DNA from 3 places in the Glutamicibacter sp. AOP5-A2-18 genome. Region 2 is predicted to be linked to each of the others. Evidence: predicted binding sites of a transcription regulator. Region 2 holds the regulator's gene; each other region holds the start of a gene.
What was found. Region 2 encodes LexA, which represses DNA repair genes until DNA is damaged. Its sites were predicted from a motif close to TCGAACANNTGTTCGA; they were not measured.

Region 1: the regulator LexA is predicted to act here: its motif matches at 4,919-4,934, upstream of ACT3RW_RS14615 (shikimate dehydrogenase).
Region 3: the regulator LexA is predicted to act here: its motif matches at 2,766-2,781, upstream of uvrA (excinuclease ABC subunit UvrA).

The regions. Positions count from the first base shown of each region.
Region 1 covers NZ_JBQSVW010000001.1:3,042,247-3,048,923, reverse strand. Annotated here, with positions in the region: gene ACT3RW_RS14640 (hypothetical protein) at 1-248, opposite strand, end outside; gene ACT3RW_RS14635 (3-hydroxybutyrate dehydrogenase) at 525-1,304, shown strand; gene ACT3RW_RS14630 (YeiH family protein) at 1,339-2,376, opposite strand; gene ACT3RW_RS14625 (LysR family transcriptional regulator) at 2,461-3,381, shown strand; gene ACT3RW_RS14620 (MFS transporter) at 3,525-4,862, opposite strand; gene ACT3RW_RS14615 (shikimate dehydrogenase) at 5,015-5,887, shown strand; gene ACT3RW_RS14610 (bifunctional sugar phosphate isomerase/epimerase/4-hydroxyphenylpyruvate dioxygenase family protein) at 5,887-6,677, shown strand, end outside.
Region 2 covers NZ_JBQSVW010000001.1:1,095,410-1,102,086, reverse strand. Annotated here, with positions in the region: gene hisH (imidazole glycerol phosphate synthase subunit HisH) at 1-335, opposite strand, end outside; gene hisB (imidazoleglycerol-phosphate dehydratase HisB) at 336-956, opposite strand; gene ACT3RW_RS05305 (histidinol-phosphate transaminase) at 979-2,085, opposite strand; gene ACT3RW_RS05300 (LysM peptidoglycan-binding domain-containing protein) at 2,167-2,520, opposite strand; gene lexA (transcriptional repressor LexA) at 2,778-3,497, shown strand; gene ACT3RW_RS05290 (glycoside hydrolase family 76 protein) at 3,560-4,615, opposite strand; gene ACT3RW_RS05285 (ATP-dependent DNA helicase) at 4,708-6,677, opposite strand, start outside.
Region 3 covers NZ_JBQSVW010000001.1:2,026,958-2,033,634, reverse strand. Annotated here, with positions in the region: gene ACT3RW_RS09670 (MBL fold metallo-hydrolase) at 1-467, opposite strand, end outside; gene ACT3RW_RS09665 (GntR family transcriptional regulator) at 562-939, shown strand; gene ACT3RW_RS09660 (hypothetical protein) at 1,117-1,548, shown strand; gene ACT3RW_RS09655 (hypothetical protein) at 1,576-2,115, shown strand; gene uvrA (excinuclease ABC subunit UvrA) at 2,807-5,677, shown strand; gene ACT3RW_RS09645 (HAD hydrolase-like protein) at 5,765-6,469, shown strand; gene ACT3RW_RS09640 (lysophospholipid acyltransferase family protein) at 6,470-6,677, shown strand, end outside.

The sequences.
Region 1 (6,677 bases), 1.9 Mb from region 2:
CTTGAGCCAGTGGAAGACTCGGTGGTCGAACCGGTGCTGGAATCAGTTCCGGTGTCAGTTGATGAATCGGTAGTTGAGCTATCGGTGGTGGTGTTTTCTGAGGCTGGTGCAACTTCTTGGGACTGCACAGACTCGTCGGTTTGCGAAGCTGTAACGATGGCCCCGAGCCCGATGACGGCCACGCTGGTGGCAGCGACTGCGGCGCTGATACGCCGGGAGGTTCGACGCTGTTGAGCAAATGGTCTCATGATGGCCCTTTGGTAGTTGAATGTCTTGAAGTTTGTACCTTGATATTCGCAAGGCATTCTTTGGCCATTGCCTGCTGTTTGTAGCAGGATCCTATGAATACTTGAGCACGCAAGTTTCACTTTTGAATGCTGGACCGTGCACGAACGCACACTGACCTGCGGAATCTGCACAACACGAAATCGTTGACCCGGAATGTCTCAGAGCCATAACTTTGCAGTGAGACTTGCAACTCAGGTCTGCATCGCAATGACGCGCAAGAAGGGGTAACAAAGCCAATGACTCAAGAATTGAAGCAGCCTGTGAACAGTGGAAATGGTTTGCAAGGCCGCAGAGCTTTGGTGACTGGAGGAGCCTCGGGTATCGGCTTGGCCTGTGCACAGTCCTTGTCTGACGCTGGTGCCATCGTGACTATCGCAGATCTTAATGAAGAGGCCGCCAACCAGGCCGCGGCGAGTCTGGGCGGCAAAGCATGGGCGGTGGATCTATCGGATACCAAAGCATTGGAAAGCTGCAGTGTTGATACCGACATCCTGATCAATAACGCAGGAGTGCAGCGAGTAGCTCCCATCCATGAATTTGATCCAGAAGCATGGCGACTGATTCACCGGCTGATGTTGGAGGCGCCGTTCTTGCTGATTCGTGCCGCGTTGCCGGGAATGCGCGAACGCGGTTTTGGTCGAATCATCAATATTTCATCGGTCCATGGTTTGCGGGCCAGCGCGTTTAAGAGCGCCTATGTTTCGGCCAAACATGGGTTGGAAGGGCTTTCGAAAGTGACTGCGCTTGAAGGAGCGGAGCACGGGATCACCAGTAATTGCATCAACCCGGGCTATGTCCGCACGGCGTTGGTTGAAAAGCAGATTGCGGATCAGGCGAAGATTCACCAGATTCCAGAGGCAGATGTAGTTCAAAAGATCATGCTCACCGAGGCCGCGATCAAACGGCTTGTTGAGCCCGAGGAAGTGGCCTCCTTAGCGACCTGGCTAAGCGCCGATGCGGCGGGAATGGTTACCGGAGCTTCCTACACAATGGATGGAGGATGGAGCGCACGCTAGATTACGCCGACTCAATTTCCAGGCTGTTGCGCTTTTAGGCTGGCGGGAAAAGTAGGGTCCCGCTGGCAGCAACCGCAATGATGGTCCCCGTTGCGGCCAGAGCTAGTAGTAGAGTCTTGCCGCTTTTGGAGAAGATGCTGCGTAAGTGAACTCCCAGACCGAGTGCAAACATGGCCGAGGACAACAGCAGTGTTTGAACTACTGAAGCACTATGAAGTACTGCCTCTGGTAGGTCCACAGTGCTGCGCAACAGCATCGTGGCGACAAAGCCAACGATGAACAGCGGCACCAGCGGGGGATGCTTTTCTCCGTGAACCGAGTGCTTGGTCCGCATGTACACTCCAACGCCGGCGACTATTGGGGCAAGAAGCAAAACCCGGGCAAGCTTGACAGTGACAGCAACGCTCAACGCAGCACTACCGACCGAACCGGCTGCTGCCACTACCTGCGCCACCTCATGGGTGGATGCTCCAATAAGCATTCCCGCACCGTGCTCATCTAGACCCAACACCATGGCTATGGCAGGCATGGCCGGAATCATGAGCGTGCCAAATAGAACCACCAGCCCCACGGCGGTGGCCACCTGATGCTCTTTGGCTTTGATGGTTCCCTCCGCGCCGGCAACAGCTGCGGCACCACAAATAGAAAAGCCAAAGGCAATCAACAGGCGCTGTTCAAGCTCCAAACCTAGAAGCTTTCCAATCCATGCGGTGAGAAGAAAAGTCACCGATACAGATAAAAGCACTACTAGGAGCACACCGGGACCAAGGCTCAGAATTGAATTCAGTGAGAGTTGAAATCCCATGACAACAATTCCCAGACGTAAGAGGCTCTTGCCCGACACCGCAATCCCGGGATCAAGGTTTTGAGGAACTGATACAAGATTTCGCCACACGATGCCAAGAACGATGGCCAGGAGCAAGGCGCTCAGTGAGTTGAAGTAGTGGTTGGCCAGTAGGCACAGCGCGCCAACCGCCAGGCAAAGCAAGACCCCGGTCGCCGCAGTCGGCGTCCGTTTAGAAGACGCCAGAATTTCGGTGGACCGCATCGGGGAAGCTAGGTGCTGGTTCATACTTCTAAGTCTTCGCCTCAATGGTCCCCAGCAGTATTCACCTTCTGGCTATCACGGGCATATGATCATGATATGGATAGCGTCTTGTCGTCACCGCAGAGCATGACTCATTGGCTCCAGCTCTCTTCTTTGGAACTGCTGGTAGGCATCGCTGATCATGGCAGCCTTAGCGCTGGAGCGCGTGCTGCCGGTATGGCTCAATCCAATGCATCCAGAGCGTTAAAAACTCTGGAACGTCGATTGGGTTATGCCTTGGTGACAAGGAAAACCAGCGGTTCAACGTTGACACCAAAAGGCGCACTGACGGTCCAGTGGGCACGCGAAGCTTTAGCTGGCGTGAACGCTTTTGCTGCCGGAGTTCAATCGTTGGCAGAGCATGGCCAGGCCGAGCTCGAATTTGGCGCCAGCATGACGGTAGCCGAGTATTTGGCTCCGTTATGGATCGGGCGGCTGCACCAGCAACTACCCAACGTCACCCCGCGAATGCGCATCATGAATTCGCATGACGTGATCGAGGCAATTGAGCAAGAGAAGCTGAACTTTGGATTTGTTGAGACTCCACAGTTGCCGTCCAATGTCCAAAGCACTGAAGTCTTTAGAGATGAAATGCTCATCGTTGTCGCCCCGACTCACCCATGGGCCTCACGCACAGAATCGCTGAGTCTCGAAGAACTGCAGGGCACTGCACTGATTGAACGTGAAGAAGGGTCGGGGACCCGCGCGTTCTTGGACTCGATCTCCACCGTGGTCAGGCCCAAACCGATTGCTGAGTTCAACAGCAACGCAACCATCGGGCAGTGTGTTGCCGGCGGAATGGGGCCGGCGGTACTGAGCCAACTGGCCGTTGAAAATCAGCTGACGCAGGGGAGTCTGGTCGAGGTGCCGTTTGCAGGTCCGGCCCTGTTGCGGGAGCTGCGAGCAATCTGGTCAGAGAAGAGAGTCTTGAATTCCAATGAGTTAACACTCTTGGAGATCGCTACCGGTCAGGGCCACGCAAGCCAGTAGACGAAGAACTGTGGTGCTCCTTAAAGCACAAACCCGGCAGCATGATCAGTCTTTCGCAAAAGACTGTAGTCACGCTGCCGGGATGTTTAGTGGTCTTGTTGCTCCAAGAAAAACGCTGAAGCGACCAGGTCAGTTATTTTTAGCTAGGAGACCTTCTGGATGATGTGGCCCAGTTCCTTGGTAGGTACGCGGTAAGTCTCGCGTGCGGTCAGCGCAGAAATTGAAGCGACCACGGAAATTGTTGCGGTGAACAAGCTGATCTGAATCCAGCCATTGGCTTCCAACCCGCCGAGTGCAGCCACGATGGATGGCGCGAAGCCTGCCATGAGGAAGCCCAACTGAGTACCGATTGCCAGTCCGGAGAATCGTACCTGCGAAGAGAACATTTCGCCGTAGAAGCTTGGCCATACCGAGTTCGCTGCAGCGTATGCGCAGGAGAAGACTAGGACCGACAGCGTGAACTGCAGTAGTGCGTTGCTTGATTCCATGGAGCGCAGGTAGAACGGCATGATGGCCGCTGATGCTAGCGCGCCGTAGATGAATACCGGCTTGCGGCCAATCTTGTCCGCGAGCATGCCGAAGAATGGCTGCGTGATCAGGGCGCCGATATTACCGGCGACAACCAGCCAGAGAGTAATGGATTCGTCCATGTTGCCGATGGTCTTGCCGTAGGAAATAGCCAGGGTTCCATAAACGGTAGAAACGGCTGCGATGAAGGCACAGAATACGACGCGCAGAACGTCCTTCCAGTGGAAACGAAGCAGTACAGCCAACGGAAGCTTGGCGATTTCATTGTTCTTCTTGGCTTCTTCAAACTCTGGAGTCTCATTCAACGAACGACGAATGAAGAAGGTAACGATAACAACCAGGGCCGAAAGCCAGAACGGGATACGCCAGCCGATGCCATACTTGATCTCATCAGGCAAGGCCACCACAGGAATAAAGATCATGGCGGCAAGAATCTGACCACCCTGAGTGCCCGTCAACGTCCACGAGGTGAAGAAGCTACGGCGGTTATCCGGCGCGTGCTCCAGTGACATAGAGGAAGCACCTGCCTGCTCGCCAGCTGCCGACAGTCCTTGGCAGAGGCGGGCGAAGACCAACAAGATAGGCGCCAGCCAGCCGACCTGGTCAAAGGTAGGCAGGCAGCCGATAAGGAAGGTTGAACCACCCATCAAGATGAGGGTGAACATCAAGACTTTTTGCCGTCCAATGCGATCACCAAAGTGGCCCACAAAGATCGCGCCAACTGGCCGGGCGACATAGGCGAAGCCGAAGGTAGCCAGCGACATAACGGCGGCGTTGGTGTTTGTACCAGGGAAGAATATGTGCGGAAAAATCAGTGCAGCCGCTGAACCGAAGATGAAGAAGTCATAGTATTCAACAGCGCTTCCCATGAAGCTAGCGACGGCAGCTTTGACCGGGGTGCGGCCCTGACTGCCTGAATCGGCTGATGCGTTGAGGCTATCTGGAGATGGCATCGGAGGTACTCCTCGTCGAGTGTTTAAAGCTGAAGCTCAAGAACACTGTTCGCTATGCGTACACTTGTTCGGAATGTGTTCATTGCATTACAGTAGATGTAAATCACATCTCAGGCAATACCTGAAGTAAACAAGAAGAGTTGCGGGAGAAAATGAGTACACGTGCTGAGTCTTATCTGGTCGGTTTGATCGGTGATGGTGTGATGCCGTCGCTCACCCCACCGATGCACGAAAGAGCTGCCGAGGTTCACGGTCTGCGATACCTCTACCGGCCTATTGACCTGACCGAACTGAAACTACCGGCCAGCGACATCGGAGAATTGCTCATTGCCGGAGCAAAGCTTGGTTTTAACGCATTCAACGTTACCCATCCTTGCAAACAACTCGTACTTGATCACTTAGATGACATCTCACCCACCGCCAAAGCCATCGGTGCGGTTAACACCGTGGTCATCACCGACGGCAAATTCCACGGGCACAACACCGACGCCTCAGGATTCTCTCGCGCTCTCGACACCGGTCTTCCCGCAGCTAACAAGCAGCGCGTCCTGCAGCTAGGAGCCGGCGGCGCCGGTGCCGCCGTCGCGTGCGCATTGCTGGATTCTGGAACCCAAGAACTGCATATCGTTGATCTTGATGAAGAGCGCGTGAATCATCGAGTCCAAGAACTTCGCAAAAACTTCCCCAAGGCCAGCATCCACGCTGCCACGCCAGATCAGGTGCCTGAGTTGCTGGCACAAGTTGATGGGCTACTTAATGCCACGCCGATTGGCATGCATCACCACCCAGGGGTGCCACTAGATATTGCCGCTCTGGAAGCCCGACACTGGGTCGCAGATTGCATCTACCGCCCGGTGGATACAGAACTGATCGTGGCCGCTCGAAACTTGGGCTGCCAAGTTCTGGACGGCGGACATATGGCTGTGGGACAAGCCGTGGACGCTTTTGAAATCATCACCGGCATCAAGCCAGATGCCCAGCAGGTGCGCGAGCACCTGCTGGAACTGCTGGAAAAGGGACTGTAATGCGTACATCCATCGCCACCGTATGCCTCTCAGGAACACTCGAAGAGAAACTGCTGGCCTGCGCCAAAGCAGGGTTTGACGGCATCGAAATCTTTGAACAAGACCTCTTGGTTAGCCCGATGTCACCAGAAGAAGTCAAAGCCATGGCGCAACGCCTGGGGCTAACCTTGGATCTGTTCCAACCCTTCAGAGATTTTGAGGGAGTCACCGAGAGTCAGCTGAAAGCTAACCTGCATCGGGCCGAAGCGAAGTTCCAACTCATGAATCGACTGGGCATGGATTTGATGTTGTTGTGCTCCAACGTTGGCACCGCAACCATCAACGACGACCAAGTGTTTATCGAGCAGATCCGACAGCTCTCGGATCTGGCGGCAAAATACAATGTGCGCATTGCCTATGAGGCGCTGGCCTGGGGCAAGTACGTTGACACCTATCAGCACTCTTGGGAGATCGTGAAGCAGGTGGACCGCGCGAATGTGGGCCTGTGCATCGATAGCTTTCACATTCTTTCGCGCGGGGATGACCCGGCAGAGATTGCGAATATCCCTGGCGAGAAAATATTCTTTGTTCAGTTGGCTGACGCCCCAGTGCTTTCGATGGATATCTTGTCGTGGTCCCGCCACTACCGGCTCTTCCCGGGGCAGGGTGGATTTGCACTCGATCAGTTCTTGGCGGAACTGGTGCGCTCGGGGTACAGCGGCATCATTTCCCTTGAAATCTTCAATGACGTATTCCGTCAGTCCAACGTAGAGCGTACTGCCATCGACGGCCTGCGGTCCCTGCAATGGCT
Region 2 (6,677 bases):
CGCTCCACAGTTCCCGGCCACTCGCCGATGCCCTCGGTTTTCACCCCGTGCTCCACGCCTTGTTCAAAGAACACTTGGTGGCCAACGCAGATACCCAAGACTGGCTGTCCTCCGGCAATGCGGCGACCAATCCAGCGAAGCGATCCGGTAGCGGTGAGTTGTTCCATGACCGATGCGTAGGCACCTACGCCTGGAACGACTAGACCGTCAGCAGCAACAATTTTCTTTGGATCCGCCGTGAGTTCAACCGATGCCCCAGCAGCTTCGAGCGCACGCACTGCAGATCGGACGTTGCCCGAACCGTAGTCGAGAACTACTACATTTTTCTTTGCCACTTACAGGGCACCCTTCGTGGATGGAATCTTGTCGCCCATGCGCTCATCAAGTTCGACTGCTTCTCGCAGTGCACGAGCAAAGGACTTGAACTGAGCTTCAACGATGTGGTGCGGGTCGCGGCCAGAGAGGACCTCGATGTGTGCACAAATCTGAGCGTGGAATGTGATGGCTTCAAATACGTGGCGAGTCATCGATCCGGTGAAGTGACCACCAATAAGGTGGTATTCCTGACCAGCTGGTTCACCGGAGTGCACCAGGTACGGACGACCGGAAACGTCGACCACTGAACGAGACAACGCCTCATCTAGTGGCGCGTACGAGGTGCCGAACCGACGAATTCCCGCCTTATTACCAAGGGCTACACGCAGAACCTCACCGATGGTGATCGCGGTGTCTTCAACGGTGTGGTGCACATCGATGTGAGTGTCACCCGTGGCTCGCACGGTGAGATCGATCAGCGAATGCTTAGACAACGCCGTAAGCATGTGGTCGTAGAACGGCACAGAGGTGCTGATCTCGGAAACGCCAGTTCCGTCGAGATCTAGCTCAACAAAAATCGACGATTCGCTGGTGACGCGTTCCATGCGGGCGCGACGTGCGCCAATCAATTCGGCAGACATGTCTTCCTTCGCTTGATCCTGATTAGTTGTCCGCGCCGAGCAGTTCGGCGAGACGATCCAAGAATGCTGTAGTTTCTGATTCGGTTCCGGCAGTTACGCGCAGCGTACCCGGGATCCCATTGTCGCGGACGATGATGCCAGCTTCCAGCAACCCCTCCCAGATGGAGTGGGGATCAGCGAGCCCGCCAAAAAAGACAAAGTTGGAGTCTGAGACAGAGGGTTTGAGACCCAATGCCTTGAGACGATCAACAATTCGGTCACGCTGGGTTTTGATGTCCTCAACCTGAGCAAGCAACAATTCAATGTTTTTCAGGGCCGCGATGGCCGTTGCTTGGGTGACTGCCGAGAGGTGATAAGGCAATCGAACCAAACGAATCGCATCGGTTACTTCTGGCGCTGCCGCTAGGTAACCCACGCGGGCTCCAGCCAGACCGAAGGCCTTGGACATGGTCCGCGAAACGATCAGACGCTGTCGGCCTTCAAGCAAGGTGAGTGCTGATTTGGTGCTTGCCAGGGAGAACTCGGCGTACGCTTCATCGACGATGACTACACCATTGTGTTCGCTCATTGCGTCGTACACTTCGGTGATGACATCAAGCCCGAGAGCGGTGCCGGTTGGGTTATTGGGGGAACAAAGGAAAACGATGTTCGGTTTGTTTTTGCGAACCTGTTCGGCGGCGGACTGCGCAGAGAGCGTGAAGTCTTCTGCCCGTTCTCCTGCGATGTACGCGGTGTCAGTACCGCTGGCCAGCAACGGGTACATGGAATAGGTTGGGCCAAAGCTCATTAGGCTTCGGTTCGGACCACCGAATGCTTGCAAAATTTGTTGCAGAATCTCGTTGGAACCGTTGGCGGCCCACATGTTCTCTGCAGTTAATCCGTGGCCAAGATAGTCGGCCAGCAATTCACGAAGTTCGGTGAATTCGCGATCAGGGTATCGATTAAGAGTTGTCGCAGCTTTGGCGACTTCTTGTGCGATGGCTTCCACGACCGTAGTTGGCAATGGATGGGTGTTCTCGTTGACATTCAGCTGGATGGGCACGTCGATTTGTGGTGCGCCATATGGGGATAGCCCGCGGAGATTCTCACGCAAGGGCAGCTGACTCAAAAGTTCACTGCGGTCATTCACGCAATAAGTCTACGTGTGGACGGGCTTGGGCAGTGAATCCGCTACGAGCCAAGGTAACAATCCCTTGACCACGTTTTACCTTTAGCCAGCAAGCACTGGAATCGACAGCGAGTCGCCGACATGAATCTGAGTGCTATCAAGCGAGTTCATTTCTGAGATGTGACTAACGGCTGAGGTGACGTCGTAACCTTCAGCGTATTCGCTGGCCAGACTCCAGAGCGTATCGCCAGGGATGACGGTTACGTCTACCGTTTCAACTCCCTCAGGTACTTCCGATGATGCGTGAGCATCCGACGCGAACATCGAGAAGAAGAAGGCCGCGGCGACAGTTAAGACGAACACTGGAATCCCGATAAGGACGGCCCAGCCCCGGCGGTTGATGCGGATCTTCATTGGTGAACGGGTTTCGTTTGAGTCAAGTGCGACAGTTGCCATGACTATGTCTCCTCAGAAATAGTTTTGATGCGAAGTTGTGTTCGATGATCTAGATTCGAAGACTTGTTCGAAACTAGTACATCTGTTCTAACAGAGCTTTGTCGAACTTGTCCAGAAGTTTTCGAACAAATCTTTGAAAGAACGGAACTTATCTACTAAGATTTCGAAGTAGACGAGCAATGAAAACATCACACCATCTAGCTCCGACAGTTTGGACTCACGAACTTTCGACTGCTTGCTAGGGAAGGCAAACTCTCATGTCAGCTTCACAACGCACTCCGCGATCGAATGCCCGTTCGCTGACGATTCGCCAAAAGAAGATCCTGGAAACGATCCAACGGTCTATCGGAAAGAACGGCTATCCACCATCGATGCGTGAGATTGGTGACTCCGTTGGCCTCAAGAGCTTGTCTAGCGTCACTCATCAGTTGAGCCAACTCGAAAAGCTCGGATACATTCGGCGCGACCCTCGACGTCCCCGCGCAATGGAAATCCTTCTTCCGCTGCAGTTGGCTGACGATAAGGACGAGTCACAGACAACGGAAGTACCCGCTACTGCCGCTGCCGACGATGCCATGGTGATCGAGCTCAGTACTTCAGCCGACACCACCATGGTTCCTTTAGTTGGTCGAATTGCCGCAGGTGGTCCGATCCTTGCCGATCAGTCCGTGGAAGATGTTTTCTCGTTGCCACGCCAGCTAGTGGGTCATGGAGAACTGTTCATGCTCAAGGTTTCAGGCGACTCAATGGTCGACGCTGCGATTTGCGACGGTGACTGGGTAGTTGTTCGTCGTCAGCAGACTGCAGATAATGGCGACATTGTTGCCGCTTTACTGGACGAAGAAGCGACTGTAAAGACTTTCCGTCAGCGCGACGGTCACACTTGGCTGTTGCCGCAGAACTCCCGCTACGAGCCTATTCTTGGTGATGCGGCCACGATCATGGGCCGTGTTGTTTCGGTAATGCGTTCGCTCTAAATAGAGATCTGATCAATGTGGGGCAGATGCCATTGGCATCTGCCCCACATCGTCTAGCTAAATCAATTTCGACTGTCGGACTCACAAGCAGCAGCTGCACTGAATATCATCCAGCGCTGGACTGCAGCCGAGAGCCTGCGTGGTTCCTGATCTACCAAACTGTTGGCGGTCGCCACGACCATCGTGCGTGCTGTCGACCGCGTCCTGCCATCAAGGCGCACATCATTAGCGGCCAGGGCCAGATACCTGACCAAGATTCCAGCAAACAAGTTGCCGTCGCCACCGCCGTTCAGCGAAAGCGCACCGGTGCTGTCGGTCAAGTATTGTGCACTGGCGTGGATCAGCGTTGTTGAGTGCTCTAAATCAGCATCTGATCCCAACTCCAGCAAAGCGCCTAGAACCGGCCCTTGGTTATAGGTGTAGAGCGCGTCCTCGATCCTGTGCCCGTCCGGCACCAACCGCAGCCCGTCCAAGTACAGCCCGCTGTCATTGCTAAACAGTCTTGCCCGTAGCCAGCTAAGTAGCTTCCGTGATTGGTCGCGTTCACCATTCCGGGCAAAAAATAGAGCGGCTGGTGCGTTAGCCGGCGCGTTTTTGAAGTCCTTCTTCCGGGACCAATACATTCCACCATCTAGGACATCGTCAATGGCTCCGTTGAGCTGTTTTCTCAAAGTGGTGACAGCCTGTTTGGCATTAGCTGAGCTGTGACCATCAAGGCGACGTGAGAATGAAAGTAATCTTTGGCTCGCCAAAGCTAGCCAAGCCATGTCATCAAAAAAGTAGTTTGGGAAGACACCGAAGTTCCGCAGCCGGATTCCCCGCAATAGCTCGACGGCTCGCTGAAGTTCCCGGTGCGCTGCATCTAAGTCATTGTCAGCCAGGTAGGCATAGCCGTCGTCGATGATGGCATCTAGGTAATGAGCCTGCCACCAGTAATTCCACTCGCGTAGCGGATGCGAAATCCCGTTGAGGTCACTGAGCATGCTGCCGTCACGAAGCTGGTGCGCCTTGCTGTACGGCAGCCCAATCCACGTTCCGGGCAGTCCAAGAAGACGTTGCCCAAAACGTGAGTGGGTGTCTTGCGCGGCGGTGCGGGCAAGTGTCTTCCAAGACTCCATAGTGCCTTCCGGAGATAAAGATTCCTCTACTTGGCACAGACATTAGCATCTGGCGTAAATGAATCTAGATGGCGCACCGTAGGTGCTTACGCCTACTTCTCTTCTTCGGGTTTGAGCCGCTCTAGGACACCGGTAATAACCTTCTTATCCACGGTGGGCCACATCGGTGGCAGCGTGGCCTTCAAGAAGCTGCCATAGCGTGCAGTGGCCATGCGTGAATCCAAAACCGCCACAACTCCGCGGTCATTGATAGAGCGAATGAGTCGTCCTGCACCCTGCGCCAACCGGATGGCAGCATGAGTCGCTGAGACCTGCATAAAGCCATTGCCGCCGTGTTTAGCAACATCCTCGGTGCGGGCTTTAGAAATCGGGTCATCCGGACGCGGGAAGGGAATCTTGTCGATGATCACGAGTCGGCAGGAATCTCCGGGTACGTCGACACCTTGCCACAGGGTCATCGTGCCAAAGAGACAGGTGTCGCGTTCAGCTGCAAACTGTTCAACCAAGGATTTCATGCTTGCTTCGCCCTGGCACAGAATCTCCACGTCCAATCGTTCCCGAAGGATGCTGGCAGCTTCCTCTGCTGAGCGTTTGGAAGTGAATAGCGCCAGTGCGCCACCGCCCGAGGCCTTGATCAGGTCCTCGATTTCGTCCAAGGTCTCCGCGGCTAGCTGCCGGCCCGGCTTGGGTAGGTGCTTGGCAACGTAGAGAATGCCCTGCTTTGGGTAGTCAAATGGACTACCTACGTCAACGCCGGTCCAGGTCGGAGCTCCTGCACCCATCAATCCCAAGGAACCCGCTACCGCATCAAACTGCGAACCGATAGCCAGTGTTGCGCTGGTCAGCACTACAGTGCGGCCGTCGAATAGCCCCTCTCGAAGCTTTCCCGCCACCGACAATGGTGCCACGTTGAGTGTTGCCGGTTGCGAATCGTCAGCTTCAACATATCCGCGGCCTTCCACAAATTCGCGTGGTCGAGTTGTGTAGAGGACTTCTCGGCGTTCTTCGGATTCAAGCATACGGATGGCATCATCCATCACTGCCTGCATCTGGGATCGAGCGGTCTGCCGTCCGCCATCTGCTGGTGCATTGGCTTCCGGTTTGGACAATGCAAGAATGAGCCGGGCCTGCTCCACAATGTCGTTGAGGGCAATGCCCATATCCTCACGCAGACCCTGTTCTAGCAGGCCGGTAGGAATTCCGGTCAAAGACTTTTCAAGCCGGTTGGAAGCCTTGACCATCTCATCTACGTTGACTCCGCAATGGCGTTTAGCACCGCCTGCGGCTGTCATTACGCTACGCGCCGACAATGCTCCAGAGACCGAGCTTGTCACTCGGTCTTGAAGCTCGTGGGCCTCGTCAATGATTGCTACTTCAAAGTCTGGAAGTACCGACAGGCCTTCGAAAGCTGAGACGGCTAGCAAGGCGTGGTTGGTAATCACGACGTCTGCTTCAGATGCCCGCGCGCGAGCCATCTCGGAGAAGCATTCGTCTGCCATGGGGCACTTTTGAGATCCCAGGCATTCCATTGCTGAAACTGAAACCTGTTTCCATGCCTTGTCGCTGACGCCAGGAACCAGTTCGTCACGGTCACCGGTATCGGTACGATCAGCCCATTCACGAAGCTTTAAGACTTCGCTGGCTAGCGGTGAGTAGGTCGTGCCCGCAGGGACGGCCGGCTCATCCATAGTGAACAGCGTGCCTTCATCATCTGGGTATCCGCCGCCGAGTTTATATTGGCACAGATAATTTGAGCGCCCCTTGAGCAGGGCGACATCCATGGGACGCGAGAGCTTGCCCTTGAGAGATTCGAGTAACCGTGGCACGTCACGACCGACAATCTGCGCCTGCAGTGCCAGCGTAGCGGTGGAGACAATCACTGGCTTAGCGCTAGTTTGCGCGTGAGCCAGCGCCGGAATCAGGTAGCCCATGGACTTACCCGTTCCGGTGCCGGCCTGCACCAGCAAGTGTTCTTCATCTTCCAAGGCGGTCACCACATGCTTGACCATTTCCTGTTGGCCCTTGCGCATGGCACCACCCATGGAAGTGACCGCGGCCTCGA
Region 3 (6,677 bases), 930 kb from region 2:
AGGCTGTCACCGCTGAGTACGACCGGCTGTCCGGAGGAATCAACTAGCGCATAGCCAATGGAACCTGGCGTGTGTCCGCGCAGGTGGATGGCTTCAATAATTACGTCGCCGAGCTTTAACTGATCACCATGGTTCAACCCGTTGGTGATTTGAACACCAGATTCTTCAGCGATGCCGGTCATGTCCTCGGCGCCGGCATAGGTGGTAACAGGGTATTTTTCGACGATGTCGGACAGCGCACGAATGTGGTCCCAATGCTGGTGTGTGGTGGCAATACCAACAATTTGTGGTTCTTGCGCATCACCTTGCGAGGCCCGAATGAGTTCTGCAATTGCAGGGACGTCGTCGGCAGCATCAACAAGCAGCTGCTCGCCGGTCCCTCGGTGAGTTATGAGGTAAACATTGTTTTCCATGTCGGAAACGGAGGTCCAGCGGATGGTCACGTCATCTAGCAATAGTTCGTTCATACCACTCACACTACGACGGAATATATGGTCAACGCGACCTTTAAAGATAGGCTCGGGACAACAGTAGATACAGTTCCAACGAATGGAGTACAGCATGAGCGAACTAGCATTCATCAAGATTGACCCCAACTCCACCGTGGCGCCGTACCAGCAGGTCCGGGAACAAATACTCTCCGCCATTGCTAAGGGAAAGCTTGCACCAGGTACAAAGCTGCCTTCAGTTCGGGCGTTGTCTGGGACGCTGAATTTGGCGGTTAATACAGTAGCCAAGGTATACAAGGAGCTAGAACTGCAGGGGGCCGTCGTCACCCGTGGTCGTCACGGCACCGTGGTACAGGCGACCGACGATCGCGGTGAGCAGGAAGTCAGCGATGCCGCAGCAGACCTGGCTCGGATTGCGCAGCTATGGTCAGTGGATGAAGCGACCGCCGTGAAATACCTGCGTGCCGCTTTTAGCTCTTTGCCACGCTGAGAAATGACGAGCTTGATGTAGCGCGAGCTACCTAGTAGTGCGCCACTGGGCGCCATAGCGCTGTGATGTTCCGTATCAAGGAACGGTTCTAAAAGTTTGTGGATCACCCTCTTGGGCCTTTGAAATCTGGGTTTAGACTCAGGAACTAAATCAATGTTCCCAGGGCAGGAAAACACCATGAATTCGACTGCACATCGCCACGTAACTTCGAGAAGCATCACCGCAATTGCCATCAGCGCACTCATCCTCAACGGTGCCTTGGCCGGTTGTACTGCCAACAAGACTGAATCCAGTCCCGCGCCTGCCGAGCAAGCCGAGAAAGCCGAGGAACAAGTTCCCGTTCCCGCGAGCTTTGCGTGGAAAACCGAAGAAGTTCTCGTATCGGATCCAACCGTAATTGACGATGTGGCCATTGCCTATCGACGTGTTGGCCCGCAGCTGGAAGTGATCGCGCGGAATCTGAAAAACGGTAAGCAAGTGTGGAAAGACGAGGCACTCGGTGCAGCCGATGCGCGGGGCATCAGTCCAAGTATCGAAACCGTAGAACATGATGGCAAGAACTACGTGGCCTATACCGGAACAAAAACGGGCGCCGTGGGGACACTCTAGATCGTCGATGTTGCCACTGGTAAACCAGTGAAGATCAACAACAATTTTGAACTTTGGGGAAACCGGCCAAATGTCTGCGGCAAGACTTTCTGCACTGAAGGTTCAAAGGTGCGTAATGAGCAGTATCTTGACCATCAGCACATGAAATTTGATTGGTCCAGCAAGCAATGGTTCACGGTACCTGAGAACAAGCTCGAATTCGGGTACCAGCAAGGCGGGCGCCATCTGGGCGAAGGCATCTTCTCCTACTGGCACAAGAACGACAAACAGATGCTCAATTTCTCCAAAGGAACCAAGACGTTGTGGGAACGGCCCTACGAAGAAGTCTTCGCTAAAGGGTATTCAACATCCGGCGGCTGGAACTGGACAAGCGTAGAAAAAACAAAGAAATTCTGCTCGGCTCTGGCTCACACAGCCAGGACGATTTCTTTGAAACCGATAAAAAGAGAGCTGAATACCGGCTTGCCGATCTGTCGAAACTTGTTGCGCTTGATGCGAAGACAGGAAAAACCTTGTGGTCCCAAGCGGGTATCTCGCCACGGTGCGGATTCGACTCGCCCCAAATAAACGAAGCCAATGACGACACGATCGTTATTTGCTACTACGACGGGGTCAAGCAAACACTGACGGCGAGACAAGATGACTACTACTCGGTGGAAATAGACGATGCTGCGTGGAGCGCGGTTGCATTGGATGTGAAGACCGGCGCCAAAAAAGTAGCAATACAAACTTAGCGATCCTTACGACTTCGATGCCAGGGTAGAAACGGCTGGAATACCGCGCGTCGACGATAATACCTCGATACTTCCACTCAGGGGTGGCGACAAAGCGGTTAGTAACGCCGATGGCACCGTTGTCCCATTGGCGGATGTTGTGGGAGAAAACGCAATTTGTTCGGAGGATCGCGAGCCATACGTTATTTACTCCGCGACCTTAGGTACTGAAGTACCAACGGAACACAAAGCATCGGGGGGGCACCAGCTTCGATGAGGCCGAAATAGTGTGTAAGCGCGGGACATGGAAACCGAGTAAGGGCATACCGACGGTACAAGAATTTCGACGGGCAGGGTACGACGAGAAAGAAGTTGTTGTACTCAACGGCTTAGAAGGCATGATGGCTTACCGAATGACGGCTACGGACGGGCAGTAAGGCGCAGATTGGCGCTCGCCGAATGCGTTGGTGAGCCTGTGAAAAAATTTCTGTGAGATAGAACCACTCGTACACTTATTCGAAGTAGTTTTCGATTAGTATGGGCTCGTGGCTACTACTGCAGACAGCAATAAAACAGATCTTACGCGCCTGATCGTCAAGGGCGCGCGTGAGCACAACCTTAAGAACGTAGACATTGATCTACCGCGTGACGCGATGATTGTCTTCACCGGGCTTTCCGGTTCCGGCAAATCCTCGCTCGCTTTCGACACGATCTTTGCCGAAGGTCAGCGTCGTTATGTCGAGTCACTTTCTGCGTACGCCCGCATGTTCCTCGGGCAGGTAGACAAGCCGGACGTGGACTTCATTGAGGGACTTTCTCCAGCGGTGTCGATCGATCAGAAGTCGACCAGCAAAAACCCTCGTTCAACCGTCGGTACGATTACCGAGGTCTACGACTACATGCGCCTGCTCTGGGCCCGTGTTGGTCACCCACATTGCCCGATTTGTCATGAGCCGATCTCCAAGCAGACTCCTCAGCAAATCGTGGATCAGTTGATGGAGCTACCTGAAAAAACTCGTTTCCAGATCCTCGCTCCGGTTGTTCGTTCACGCAAGGGTGAGTTTGTTGACCTCTTTGCGGAGCTTTCCTCAAAGGGCTTCTCGCGTGCCCGAGTTGACGGCGAAACGATCCAACTTAATGATCCTCCGAAGCTGGCCAAGCAGGTTAAGCACACCATTGAGGTAGTGGTTGACCGTCTAGCAATCAAGGAAGATGCCCGACAGCGTTTGACGGATTCCATCGAGACGGCTCTGGGCATCGCCGATGGTCGAGTATTGGCCGACTTTGTTGACCTGGATGCCGATGATCCCAAACGTGTCCGCTCGTTCTCCGAAAATCTTGCGTGCCCTAATGAGCACCCGCTAGCCATTGATGAGATTGAGCCTCGCACTTTCTCCTTCAACAACCCATTCGGTGCTTGTGCTGCCTGCTCCGGTATCGGTACCAAGCTCGAAGTTGACGAACACCTGATCGTTCCCGATCCGGAGGTCACCTTGGCTGAGGGTGCTATCGCTCCGTGGTCACTGGGTAAGGCAACCACCGAGTACTGGAACCGTCTTATTGAGGGGCTCGGCCAAGAACTTGGCTTCAGCATGAGCACCCGGTGGAAAGATCTGCCAGCCACGGCTCGCGAAGCGATCCTCAGCGGTAAAGACCACAAGGTTGTTGTTCAGTACAAGAACCGTTTTGGCCGCGAACGCAAGTACTCAACTGGTTTTGAAGGCGTCATCTCCTACGTGCACCGCAAGCATGAAGAGACCGAGTCGGATCACGCTCGCGATCGTTACGAGCAGTACATGCGTCAGATCCCATGCCCTACCTGTGGTGGCGCGCGACTGAACCCAGCTTCCCTTTCGGTGCTCGTCGGCGGCCGTTCCATTGCAGAGGTTTCTGCCATGGACCTGCGCAGTGCAGCAAACTTCCTATCTAACATTGACCTCTCAGCGCGTGAAGCGAAGATTGCAGGTCAGGTGGTTAAGGAAATCGACGCCCGCATGAAGTTCTTGCTGGACGTTGGACTGGAATACCTGACGCTAGAGCGTGCCGCCGGAACACTTTCAGGCGGCGAAGCGCAGCGTATTCGACTTGCCACCCAAATTGGTTCAGGCCTGGTGGGCGTGCTGTATGTTCTCGATGAACCTTCGATCGGTTTGCACCAGCGAGATAACCGACGCCTGATCGATACCCTTCTGCGCCTGCGCTCATTGGGAAATACTTTGATCGTTGTGGAGCACGATGAAGACACCATCGCTGAGGCCGATTGGATTGTTGACATCGGTCCAGGTGCGGGCGAGAACGGTGGCGAAGTTGTCCACTCCGGATCAGTCGAAGGACTCAAAGCCAATACACGCTCTTTGACCGGTGACTACCTGTCCGGTCGCAAGCAGATCGACATCCCAACCAAGCGACGCAAGGTTGATAAGGATCGCAAGCTCAAGGTCGTTGGCGCCAACGAGAACAACCTGCAGGACGTATCGGTTGAATTCCCGCTGGGTCTGCTTACGGCAGTGACCGGTGTATCTGGTTCAGGTAAATCGACCCTGGTGAACGACATCCTGTACAAGGTGCTGGCCAACAAACTTAACGGTGCCAAGCAGGTGCCAGGTCGCCACACCCGAGTGTTGGGTTTGGAACACTTGGACAAGGTCGTGCATGTTGACCAGTCGCCAATCGGTCGTACCCCACGGTCAAACCCTGCCACCTACACCGGCGTCTTTGATCATGTCCGTAAGCTTTTCGCGGAGACCAATGAAGCGAAGCTACGCGGTTACCAGCCAGGTCGCTTCTCGTTCAACGTGAAGGGCGGACGTTGCGAATCTTGCTCCGGCGACGGAACGCTTAAGATCGAGATGAACTTCCTGCCTGACGTCTACGTTCCGTGCGAAGTGTGCCATGGGGCACGCTACAACCGCGAGACCTTGCAGGTGCTCTACAAGGGCAAGAACATCGCTGACGTTCTGAATATGCCAATCGCCGAGGGTGCAGAATTCTTCAGTGCCTTCACCCCGATTGCGCGCCACCTTCGCACACTGGTTGATGTGGGCTTGGGCTACGTCCGCCTTGGACAGCCTGCCACCACTCTGTCCGGTGGTGAGGCTCAGCGCGTGAAGCTCGCCGCCGAATTGCAGAAGCGTTCCAACGGTCGGTCCATCTACGTTCTGGATGAGCCCACCACTGGTCTGCACTTCGAAGATATTCGAAAGCTGCTGCTGGTCTTGCAAAGCCTGGTCGACAAGGGCAACACCGTTTTGACCATTGAGCACAACTTGGACGTCATCAAGTCTGCCGATTGGGTGATTGATCTAGGTCCTGAAGGCGGATCCGGTGGTGGAACTATCTTGGCGACCGGAACCCCGGAAAAGGTAGCCAAGGTCAGCGAGTCGCATACCGGAAAGTTCCTCGCGGAAATCCTGTAGAACCCGGGGCGCGGATCAGGGAAATATGCCTTTTCAGTCATGGATTCCTGACCCGCGCCCGCTTCGTGGGAAGATAGCTAAGTGAATATGTCGGTAACAAGTGCGCTCTTCGATCTTGACGGGACTCTCGTGGACCCCGCAGGTGCCATTACTTCGGGAATTCGCCATGCCCTTGTGGCTCACGGATTAGCCGATCCGGGGGAGTCACGAGTTGAAGCTTTGGTCGGTCCACCGTTGCAAGTGGGACTTCGAACCATTGAAGGCGTCACCGACACAAACATCGATCAAATCATCGCCACTTACCGTACGCGCTACGAGGAAGTCGGCATGGATGAGTCGAAGGTGTATCCCGGGATCATCGAGCTGTTGCAGGCTCTGCGTCGCGCGAATATCTACGTTGCGGTCACGACGGCAAAACCGGTGAATATTGCCCGGTTGTTATTGGACCGCAAGGGATTGACCGAACACCTTGATGCAATCCACGGTAACGACGGTGAACACGGCGCCATGGGTTCAAGCAAGACACATATTGTTGCTGCCGCATTGAAAGACGCCGAGTTGGACGCGTCGTCCAGCGTAGTGATCGGCGATCGATACTACGATGTGGATGCGGCACGAGAAAATTCGGTCTCATCCATCGGCGTAGCTTGGGGCTTCGCTCAAGGGGACGAACTTTCCCATGCTGACCTACTAGTAGACACCACGCAGGAATTGGCGGTAGCTCTGCTAGGGGAACAGGCAGCTAAATCATTAGAACTTGAACCAAACGTCATGCAGGAAGGTGCAAAATAAATGAGCATCTACACCATGACCCGTTCTTCGATTCGCGGCGTCATCCATGGCGTGTGCCGTGCCGAGGTTACTGGACTTGAAAACGTCCCCAAGGAAGGCGGATTTATTGTCGCATCCAACCACCTCTCCTTCTTTGACTCGCTCATTATCCAAGCCTTGACGCCCCGCGACGTGGCATTTTTTGCGAAGGCAGAATATTTCACAACTC